Regions from separate parts of the Streptomyces sp. NPDC087844 genome, predicted to be linked through region 2. Evidence: riboswitches for the same ligand, from Rfam matches in the RefSeq annotation. Region 2 holds a riboswitch; the other holds the start of a gene.
The links. Region 2 has a riboswitch for glycine ahead of gcvT (glycine cleavage system aminomethyltransferase GcvT). Riboswitches for the same ligand answer to the same signal wherever they lie in the genome.
Positions count from the first base shown of each region.

Region 1 (5,284 bases), on a different contig from region 2:
TGCCCCCGGACGCGGTCTGGGGGACAGTGGCCCGTACCCGCTTCACAGCAGCGCGGCCGATCACGTACAGCGGCCGAAGGCGGTGCCGGGGGACGACGAGGTGGCGTCCGAGGAGATCGGTTATCGCGGGCCCACGGCCTGTGCGGCCGCGGGGATCACCTATCGGCAGTTGGACTACTGGGCCCGGACCGGGCTGGTCGAGCCGAGCGTGCGGCCCGCCCACGGGTCGGGGACGCAGCGGCTCTACAGCTTCCGGGACGTGGTCGTCCTGAAGATCGTCAAGCGGTTCCTCGACACGGGGGTCTCGCTGCAGAACATCCGCACCACGGTTCAGCACCTGAAGGAGCGGGGCTCCTGCGACCTGGAGCGGATGACGCTGATGAGCGACGGCGCGACGGTCTACGAGTGTTCCTCGTCCGACGAGGTCCACGCGCTGCTCCAGGGCGGCCAGGGCATCTTCGGCATCGCTGTGGGCGTGGTGTGGCGGGACGTGGAGAGCGCGCTCTCGCAGCTGCACGGAGAGCGTGTGGACACGGGTGAGACGCTCGTCGGGGCCAATCCGGCGGACGAGCTGGCTCGGCGCCGCAACCGGGCGGTCTGAGGCGCCACGGAGGGCGTGTCGGCGGTCCTGCTGCGCTTCATGGGCGGTGGGCCGGGGGATTGTCAGTGGCGTAGGGCAGCATCGGACATGTGAGAACCGCGCCCACGATCCTGCATCTCGACATGGATGCCTTCTTCGCCTCGGCCGAGCAGGCGTCCAAGCCGAGCCTGCGCGGGAAAGCGGTCGTCGTGGGCGGCCTCGGACCGCGTGGCGTGGTCTCCACCTGCTCGTACGAGGCGCGGGTCTTCGGGGTGCACTCGGCGATGCCCATGGCGCAGGCCCGCCGGCTGGCGCCGAACGCCGCGTACCTCGTACCGCGCTTCGGTCTCTACCGGCACATCAGCGAGCAGGTGATGGGGCTGCTGCGTGAGCTGTCGCCGCTGGTGGAGCCGCTGAGTCTGGACGAGGCGTTCGTGGACCTGGAGGCCGGGGAGACGGCCTGGGACGAGGGATCGGCGCTGCTGGCCGGGAGGAAGCTGCGCGACGACATCCGGGCCGTCACGGGGCTGACCGGGTCCGTGGGGCTTGCGGCCTGCAAGATGCTCGCGAAGATCGCCTCGGAGCAGGCCAAGCCGGACGGACTCGTACTGATAGAACCGGGCACCGAGCGGGCGCTGCTCGCACCGATGCCGGTACGCATCCTGCCGGGTGTGGGGCCGGCCACGGGCGACCACCTGCGGCGGGGCGGCATCAGCACGGTCGGGGAGATCGCGGAGGCGGGCGAGGACGAGCTGGTACGACTCCTGGGGAAGTCCCACGGCCTCGCCCTGTACGCCATGGCGCTGGCCCGCGACGAGCGTCCCGTGGTGGCCGAGCGGGACACCAAGTCGGTGTCCGTCGAGGACACGTACGACGTGGACATCCACGACCGGGTACGCGTGCGCATGGAGGTGCAGCGGCTTGCGGACCGGTGCGTCCAGCGGCTGCGGGGCGCGCGTCTTTCCGGGCGGACCATCGTGTTGAAGGTGCGGCGGTACGACTTCTCCACGCTGACGCGGTCCGAGACGTTGCGGGGGCCGACGGACGACACGGCCGTGGTGCGGGAGGCTGCCGCGCGGCTGCTGGAGGCGGTGGACACCACGGGGGGTGTGCGGTTGCTGGGGGTCGGGGTGACCGGGCTTGCCGACTACACGCAGGAGGATCTCTTCGCGCAGGCCCAGGCCCAGGCCCAGGCTGAGGCTGCGGCCGAGGCGCAGGCCGGTGCCGCGGGGGAGTCGGAGGTGCTCGGGCCGGAGTCGGCGGAGGAGGTGGCTGCGGAGCCGGAGCCGTCGGCTGAGCGGCAGTGGCGGGCGGGGCACGATGTTCGGCATGCCGAGTTCGGGCACGGGTGGGTGCAGGGGAGTGGGCTGGGCCGGGTGACTGTGCGGTTCGAGACGCCGGATTCCTTGCCGGGGCGGGTGAAGACGTTTCGGGTCGATGATCCTGGGCTGGAGAGGGCGGAGCCGTTGCCTCTGGTTGGGCCTGTGCGTTTGCCTGCGGCGCTTGGGGAGGGTGAGGGGGTGGGGTGAGGGGGTGCGTTTGTGGGTGCGGGTTCGTTGTGGCTGGTTGCGCCGTTCCCCGCGCCCCTGAAGGGCAAAGGATTGCGCCGTTCCCCGCGCCCCTCAGGACGAAAGGTTGCGCCGTTCCCCGCGCCCGCCCCTGAAGGGCAGTAGATCGCGCCGTTCCCCGCGCCTCTGGGAAGGCGAATGGTTGCGCCGTTCCCCTTGCCCTGGGGGTAGGGGTGTCAGGTGGGGTCTTCTGTGGTGGCCAGGTGGCCGAAGTTGCTGTCCGGGAAGGGGGGTGGGGGGGATACGTCCAAGCCGTAGTGGTGGTAGAGCTGCAGTTCTTGTTCGGGGGAGAGGTGGCGGCCTACGCCGAAGTCGGGGGCGTCCCTGACCAGGGAGCGTTCGAAGGGGACGTGCAGGGATTCGCCGACCACCTTGCTGGGCTCCAGGGGGACGAAGGCGTCCCGGCTGAACAGGCCGGTGCGTATGGCCGCCCATTCCGGTGCGCCGGTAGCGTCGTCGAGGTAGACCTCGTCGACGGTGCCGATCCTCGTGCCGTTGCGGTCGAACGCCTTGCGGCCTATCAGGTTGCGCGGATCGATGTCGGTCTGCACGGGCCCTCCAGCTGCTCGCAACTCATCCGTAAGCACTACGAAAGAGCACTTTGAGGTGGGCGGCCACTTGAGGGAACCCCGCTGGTAGGCTGGGCGACGGCTGCTGACCCCGTGCGGGAGAGTCCTCCAGGCTTCAACGGAGGCGCCGAAGGAGCAAATCCTCCCCGGAATCTCTCAGGCACACGTACCGCATGGACGAGGTCACTCTGGAAAGCAGAGCGGTGTTCGAGTTTTCGACGGGCTCCGCTCTCACCGACGGTGAAAGCCGGTGCGCCTTCGCGGCGAGCCGGTGAAGCTCTCAGGTTGAGATGACAGAGGGGGAGGCCGTTCGGGCACCCACATCGTGGTGCCCCTCGAAGGTCGTCAGACCAGGAGGCCTCCGCAATGACCGCCCAACGTATTCCGCTCTCCGAGCTCGAACAGGGAATCCCCTTCGAGCAGCGTCACATCGGGCCCGACTCCGAGGCCCGCGCCAAGATGCTCGCTCAGGTGGGGTACGGCTCGCTCGACGAGCTGACGGCCGCCGCGGTGCCGGATGTGATCAAGAACGCCGACGCGCTCGAACTGCCGGGTGCGCGCACTGAGGCCGAAGTGCAGGCCGAGCTGCGTTCCCTCGCGGATCGCAACCAGGTGCTGGGTTCGATGATCGGGCTCGGTTATTACGGGACGTTCACGCCGCCCGTCATTCTGCGCAATGTCATGGAAAGTCCTGCCTGGTACACGGCCTACACGCCGTATCAGCCGGAGATCTCGCAGGGGCGCCTTGAGGCCCTGCTGAACTTCCAGACCGTGGTCGCCGAGCTGACCGGACTGCCGACCTCCGGGGCCTCGCTGCTCGACGAGAGCACGGCGGCCGCCGAGGCCATGGCGCTGTCCCGGCGCATGGGGAAGAACAAGAAGGGCCTCTTCCTCATCGACGCGGACACCATGCCGCAGACCGTCGCCGTGATCCGGACCCGTGCCGAGCCCACCGGTGTCGAGGTCGTCGTCGCCGACCTGAGCGACGGCATCCCCACCGAGTTGGCCGGGCGCGAGATCAACGGCGTACTCCTGCAGTACCCCGGTGCCTCCGGTGCCGTGCGGGACCTGAAGCCCGTCATCGAGCAGGCGCACGAGCTGGGCGCGGTCGTGACCGTCGCCGCCGACCTGCTCGCTTTGACGCTGCTCACCTCGCCCGGCGAGCTGGGCGCCGACATCGCCGTCGGTACGACACAGCGCTTCGGGGTGCCGATGGGTTTCGGCGGGCCGCACGCCGGATACATGGCCGTCCGCGAGAAGTTCGCGCGCAGCCTGCCCGGGCGGCTCGTCGGCGTCTCGGTCGATGCGGACGGCAACAAGGCGTACCGCCTGGCCCTGCAGACGCGGGAGCAGCACATCCGCCGTGAGAAGGCGACCAGCAACATCTGCACGGCCCAGGTGCTGCTCGCGGTGATGGCGGGGATGTACGCCGTCTACCACGGTCCCGAGGGTCTGAAGGGCATCGCTCGGCGCACTCACCGGTACGCCACGATCCTTGCCGCCGGACTGCGGGCGGGCGGGGTCGGGGTCGTCCACGAGGCGTACTTCGACACCCTCACCGTGCGGGTGCCGGGCCGGGCCGCCGAGATCCTCGCAGCCGCCCGCCAGGGCGGGGTCAACCTCCACCTGGTGGACGCGGACCACCTGTACCTGTCCTGCGACGAGACGACCACGCGGGCCCAACTGGGCGTCGTCTGGTCGGCGTTCGGCGTCGACGCCGATGTGGCCGCGCTGGACGGGACCGCCGAGGACACGCTGCCGGCGCCGCTGCTGCGCACCGACGAGTACCTCACGCACCCGGTCTTCCACCAGTACCGCTCCGAGACCGCGATGCTGCGCTACCTGCGCCGCCTCGCGGACCGCGACTACGCGCTCGACCGGGGCATGATCCCGCTCGGCTCGTGCACCATGAAGCTCAACGCGACCACCGAGATGGAGCCGGTCACCTGGCCCGAGTTCGGACAGCTGCACCCCTTCGCGCCCGCCGAGCAGGCGCAGGGGTACCTCACGCTCATCCGTGAGCTGGAGGAGCGGCTCGCCGAGGTGACGGGCTACGACAACGTGTCGCTCCAGCCCAACGCCGGTTCGCAGGGCGAGCTGGCCGGTCTGCTGGCCGTCCGCGGATACCACCGGGCCAACGGCGACGAGCAGCGCACGGTCTGCCTCATCCCGTCGTCCGCGCACGGCACGAACGCCGCCAGTGCGGTGATGGCCGGGATGAAGGTCGTCGTCGTGAAGACCGCCGAGGACGGCGAGATCGACGTCGAGGACCTGCGGGCCAAGATCGAGCAGCACCGTGACGAGCTGTCCGTGCTCATGATCACGTACCCCTCGACCCATGGCGTGTTCGAGGAGCACGTCGCCGACATCTGCGCGCGGGTGCACGAGGCGGGCGGGCAGGTCTACGTGGACGGCGCCAACCTCAACGCGCTGGTGGGGCTCGCCAAGCCGGGGCACTTCGGCGGCGACGTCTCGCACCTCAACCTGCACAAGACCTTCTGCATCCCGCACGGCGGCGGCGGGCCTGGCGTCGGCCCGGTCGGCGTGCGCGCGCACCTGGCGCCGTA
Region 1 covers NZ_JBIUVD010000011.1:8,238-13,521, forward strand. The annotation lists gene ACIOKD_RS21920 (MerR family transcriptional regulator) at 1-601, shown strand, start outside; gene ACIOKD_RS21925 (DNA polymerase IV) at 691-2,109, shown strand; gene ACIOKD_RS21930 (PRC-barrel domain-containing protein) at 2,325-2,699, opposite strand; glycine riboswitch at 2,804-2,899, shown strand; gene gcvP (aminomethyl-transferring glycine dehydrogenase) at 3,084-5,284, shown strand, end outside.
Region 1: another riboswitch for glycine. It lies ahead of gcvP (aminomethyl-transferring glycine dehydrogenase); the one in region 2 lies ahead of gcvT (glycine cleavage system aminomethyltransferase GcvT).

Region 2 (5,284 bases):
GACGTCCGGGTCGAGTTCGTGCAGGGGCGTGTTCAGAAGCGACATCGGTCAGGGGTCCTTAGCGAGGAGCCGGAATCAGGAGCCGGAGAATTCGGTGTACTCGTCGGCGGAGAGCAGGTCCTTCGGCTCGTCCGCGACCCGTACCTTGAAGAGCCAGCCACCCTCGAAGGGAGCGGTGTTCACCAGCGCGGGGTCGTCCACGACGTCCTGGTTGATCTCGGTGATCTCACCGCTGACGGGCGAGTACAGGTCGCTCACCGACTTGGTCGACTCCAGCTCGCCGCAGGTCTCGCCCGCGGTCACCGCGGCACCGACCTCCGGGAGCTGGACGTACACCACGTCGCCGAGCGCGTTGGCCGCGTGCTCCGTGATGCCGACCGTCGAGACGCCGTCCTCGGCGCCCGACAGCCACTCGTGCTCCTTGCTGTAGCGCAGCTCTTGGGGGTTGCTCATGGCCTGAATTCTCCTGTACGCGGGGGAGTGCTGATGCAGGGGGAGTACGGGTGAGCTGGGCGGATGTGCCCAGAGTCACTTCCTACGGCCGGTGTTCGCCGACCGGTATCACTTCTGGCGCCTGTAGAACGGCAGGGCCACGACCTCGTACGGCTCGTGACTGCCCCGGATGTCCACGCCGACCCCGGTGGTGCCCGGCGCGGAGTGCTCCGCGTCGACGTACGCCATCGCGATCGGCCTGCCGAGCGTCGGCGAGGGCGCGCCGGAGGTGACCTCGCCGATCACCTTGCCGCCGGCGACGACGGGATAGCCGGCGCGCGGGACCCGGCGGCCCTCGGCGGCCAGGCCGACCAGGACGCGCGGGGGCTGCGACTCGGCGCGGGCGGCGGCGGCGGACAGCGCCTCGCGTCCCACGAAGTCGCCGTCCTTCTCGAACTTCACGACCCGGCCGAGCCCCGCGTCGAACGGTGTGAGCGAGGTGCTCAGTTCGTGTCCGTACAGCGGCATGCCCGCCTCCAGGCGCAGGGTGTCCCGGCAGGAGAGCCCGCAGGGGGCGAGGCCGGCCGCGGCTCCCGCGTCGGTCAGCGCCCGCCACAGCTTCTCGGCGTCGGCCGGTGCCACGAACAGCTCGAAGCCGTCCTCGCCGGTGTAGCCGGTGCGCGCGATCAGGGCCGGGACGCCCGCGACCGTGCCGGGCAGGCCCGCGTAGTACTTCAGGCCGTCCAGGTCGGCGTCGGTGAGGGACTTCAGGATGCCGGGGGACTCGGGGCCCTGCACGGCGAGCAGGGCGTACGCGTCCCGGTCGTCGCGCACCTCGGCGTCGAAGCCCTCGGCGCGCTCCGCGAGGGCGTCCAGGACCACCTGGGCGTTGGAGGCGTTCGCCACGACCATGTACTCGGTGTCGGCGAGGCGGTAGACGATCAGGTCGTCGAGGATGCCGCCGTCGGCCCCGCAGATCATCGTGTAGCGGGCGCGGCCGGTCTTCACACCGCCGATGTTGCCGACCAGCGCGTAGTCGAGCAGCGCGGCGGCCCGCGGCCCGCTCACCGTGATCTCGCCCATGTGCGAGAGGTCGAAGAGACCGGCCCGGGTCCGGACGGCGACGTGCTCGTCGCGCTCGGAGCCGTACCGCAGGGGCATGTCCCAGCCCGCGAAGTCGGTCATCGTGGCGCCCAGCGAGCGATGCAGGGCGTCGAGCGCCGTGCGGCGCGGTTCAACAGGGGTGTTGCTGCTCATCGGCGGGGCTCCCAAGGCATGACGGCGAGGTCGTTCCTCCCCATCTGTCATCGGAACCTGAGAGGTTCGCCGTGACCACCGCCGAAGGCGGGGGGCACTGACTTGCACCTTGGGTGGGGCCGACGCCCTGACGGTCAGGGGGCGGCCCGCTTTTCAGATGTGCCTCGTCCACGCGGTAACGGGGGCCTGAGAGATTCAAGGGAGGGACTTGCTCCTTCGGCGCCCGGGCACTCGTACACCTGCGTGTACATGTTCCCGGAACTCTCCCGCGCGGATTCAAGCGGCCGGTATGCAGTTGGCGGGCACATCATTGCACGGCCCCGGCTCCGGCAGGGGGCCGCACGGTGTCCGGACGGGTGGCCAGGGAGTTCACAGTGATCTGTGACGGGGCTGTGGCAGGACAAGAACAGAAACGGGGGGACCAGCGCATTACCTTTTCTTTACACTCGATGGAGATGGGTCCGCCGACCCCATGGGGAGGACGATCAGGGTGAACAGGACCACGGCGTACGCGACCGGCACGGGCATCGCGCTGCCCAAGCAGCCACCCGCTCCGGCCAGGGAGGCGTGCGACCCGTTGGTGACGCCAGTCGTCCGCGATCTCCGGGCGCGCTCGGGGCACAGCCCGCACGGCCTGCGCTTCGGCGCGGCCGATCTGGTGGTGGTCACGGGTCTGCCGGGCAGCGGCAAATCGACCCTGATGCGCCGGGCGGTGACCGGCCGCCGCATCGACTCCCAGGACACCCGCGACCGCTGGGACGAGCGCCTGGCCCGTTTCCTGCCGTACGCGGTCTACCGGCCCCTCGTGCGCGCCGCGCACTACGCGGGACTGCGCCGGGCCCTGCGCTCCGGAGAGGGCGTCGTCGTGCACGACTGCGGTACGCAGGCCTGGGTGCGCGACTGGCTCGCCCGGGACGCCCGGCGCCGCGGCGGCACCCTGCACCTGCTGCTCCTCGACGTCGATCCCGGCACGGCCCTCGACGGCCAGCGCGAGCGCGGCCGGGGCGTCTCGCGGTACGCGTTCGCGCGCCACCGCGGCGCGGTCGCCCGGCTGCTGCGCTCGGTGGAGAAGGGCGACCTCCCGGAGGGCTGCGGTTCCGCGGTGCTCGTCGACCGTGCCGCCGCGGACGTACTGCGCCGCATCGATTTCGGCGACTGAGGACGACTAACCTCGTCAACCGCACACGGCGGTTGGAGCAGGCGGTGGAGATGGACTTCCAGGCACAGGACATTCCGGGACACGCGCACCCTCACACGGGCTGGCCCGGCAACGAGTTGGAGGAGGTGCTCGCCGCCTCCCTGGGGCTCCCTCCGTCGCCCTCGGCGGGGGCCCGGATCGTGGAGACCCTCGGGCGCAGCTTCATCTGGGTGCCGCTGCCCGAGGGGGGCGGCCCGCACAGCGGGCCGCTCGACCTGCCCACGATCGAGCTGGCCGGGCAGGTGTACGTGCCGGTCTTCACCTCGGAGCAGCAGTTCCGCCAGGTCGTCGGCGACCACATGGCGTACACCGTGGCGCCCGCCGTGGAGTTCGCGCGAGGTCTGCCGCCCCAGGCCGGCATCGTGCTGAACCCGGACGGCACGGTCGGGATACCGCTGCCCCCGCCCGCCGTCGCCGAGCTGTGCCGGGCCGGCCGGACCGAACTGGACGGGTCCGCGAGCGGCGGCCGGGTCCGGCTGTTCCAGCCCGACTGGCAGGACGACCCGGTGGACTTCCTGGCCGCGGCCTCGGCGGAGTTCGACGCGACCGGCCCGGTGGTGAGCGCCCGGCGGTGTCTGGCGAGCATCGAGGGCGGCGACACGGTGATGTTCGTCGGCGTGGAGGTGGCCCACTGGGACGAGAACGCCCGCACCCTCCCCCTGGACGCCCTGGGCCGCGCCCTCGGCCGGGTCCCCCTGCCCCACCCCGTGAACCTGGTCTTCCTGGACGTGGCCCGGGACCCGGTGGGCGACTGGCTCAGGGACCAGGTCCGGCCCTTCTACACCCGGGCTTTCTAGGCGGGGCTGATTCGGGGCCGCCCGCGGGGCGCGCCCCGCCGCACACAACCCGCACCCGAGGCATCACACACGGTCCCGTGCTCAGAACACCAAACGCGGCGGAGCGCAACGGCGCTGTCGGGATCGCCACTTAAGCTGGTTTCATGGCTCGGTCGGAGTGGTGCGATGTTCAAGCGAACGGGGCACTTCGTCGAATGGGGCCGGTATGTCAGTGATGTCGCGAAGGGGCGGTAGAAGGTGAGCGCGTCGGGCACGGCCGCGGCCGGGCAGGTCGAGCACATGCTGCGCCAAGTGACGCCCGGGCGTTACGACGCCTACGAGGCGCTCCTGCGCGCACTCGCGACCCCGCCGTCCGGTCAGGTGTGGATGCTGCTCTGGCACGGCCAGTCGGGCTCGCCCGACGCCCAGTACGGGAACATGGAGGTCGACGGCTTCGGCTACGCGCCCTGTGTGACCTCCGCCCAGGAGCTCTCGGCCAGCGGCTGGAACCGTTCGTACGAGGTGGTCGACGGACTCGACGTCGCCCGCACCCTCTACCCCGACCACTACGGCCTCTGGCTGAACCCGCACGCGCCGGGCGGCGGCGTCGGCATCCCCTGGCTCGATCTGCGGCGTATCGCCACCGGCCTTGAGCGGCAGCCCTCGGGCCCGCTGCGGCTGTCCGAACCGGGCATCGAGATCCCGCAGTTCTACGCCCTGCTCACCCAGAACGCGCACCGGACGGCCGCCGTCCGCTCGCTGCGCCGCGCCTGGGTGCAGCCCGCGCTCGGAGCCCCGTACCTCGCCATCGGGCTCGATGTGTACGACACCAGCCCGCCGGCCGTGGACTCGGTGCGGGCGATGATGCAGCAGTCGATCGGCGCGGTGCCGGACGGGCTGCCGGTGTCGACCGTCGCGATGTCCGACGCGTACGACCCGGTGGCTCTGTGGCTGCGCGCCAACGCGCGGCCGTTCTACGACCGGGAGGCGCACGCGGCTCCCGTCCAGGCGCCGGCGGCGGGCGGTTACGGGTTCCCCGGCGCTTACTGAGATGATCTGGACGAACGCGCTCCATCCAGCCGGGTGGGCGTGATCCGTCAGGCGGAGTCCACCCAGTGGAGCATCTGCCCTCGCACCCGTACCCCCGCTGGGCGGAATGTCCCGATCTACGCGGGTAAATGGGATGCGAGGCACCTTTCGCCCCAAGTGTCATGTGTCCGACCCCCGTTACCCGGCGTTCGGATAACGGAACCCTCCTGACGGCATCACGGTTGCGCATCCATTCGCCTTCAAGTCTGGCTTCAGATCACTGCGGCGTTGAAGACTCCCGGTCCAGGGGGTTTAAACCTCCTGATGTGTACGACGGACTGATCACGCCGCTACAGCGGCAAGCGTGGGCCGGCTACCGCCGGTTGAGAGGGGTCCCTGCCACGATGACGGCACCATTGCACGAGCCGACGGCCGAAGCCGCACCGAGCGCGGCCGAAGAGGCGGCGCTCGTTGCCGGCTCCGCCGAGGCGAAGGCGGTACAAGGACGTTCCCTCGGCCGCATCGCCTGGGAGCGCCTGAAGCGCGACAAGCTGGCCCTGGCGGGCGGCATGGTCGTGCTCGTGCTGATCCT
Region 2 covers NZ_JBIUVD010000009.1:280,984-286,267, reverse strand. The annotation lists gene glyA (serine hydroxymethyltransferase) at 1-45, opposite strand, end outside; gene gcvH (glycine cleavage system protein GcvH) at 76-453, opposite strand; gene gcvT (glycine cleavage system aminomethyltransferase GcvT) at 562-1,689, opposite strand; glycine riboswitch at 1,853-1,968, opposite strand; gene ACIOKD_RS20285 (AAA family ATPase) at 2,162-2,848, shown strand; gene ACIOKD_RS20280 (enhanced serine sensitivity protein SseB) at 2,899-3,684, shown strand; gene ACIOKD_RS20275 (enhanced serine sensitivity protein SseB C-terminal domain-containing protein) at 3,922-4,713, shown strand; gene ACIOKD_RS20270 (ABC transporter permease) at 5,097-5,284, shown strand, end outside.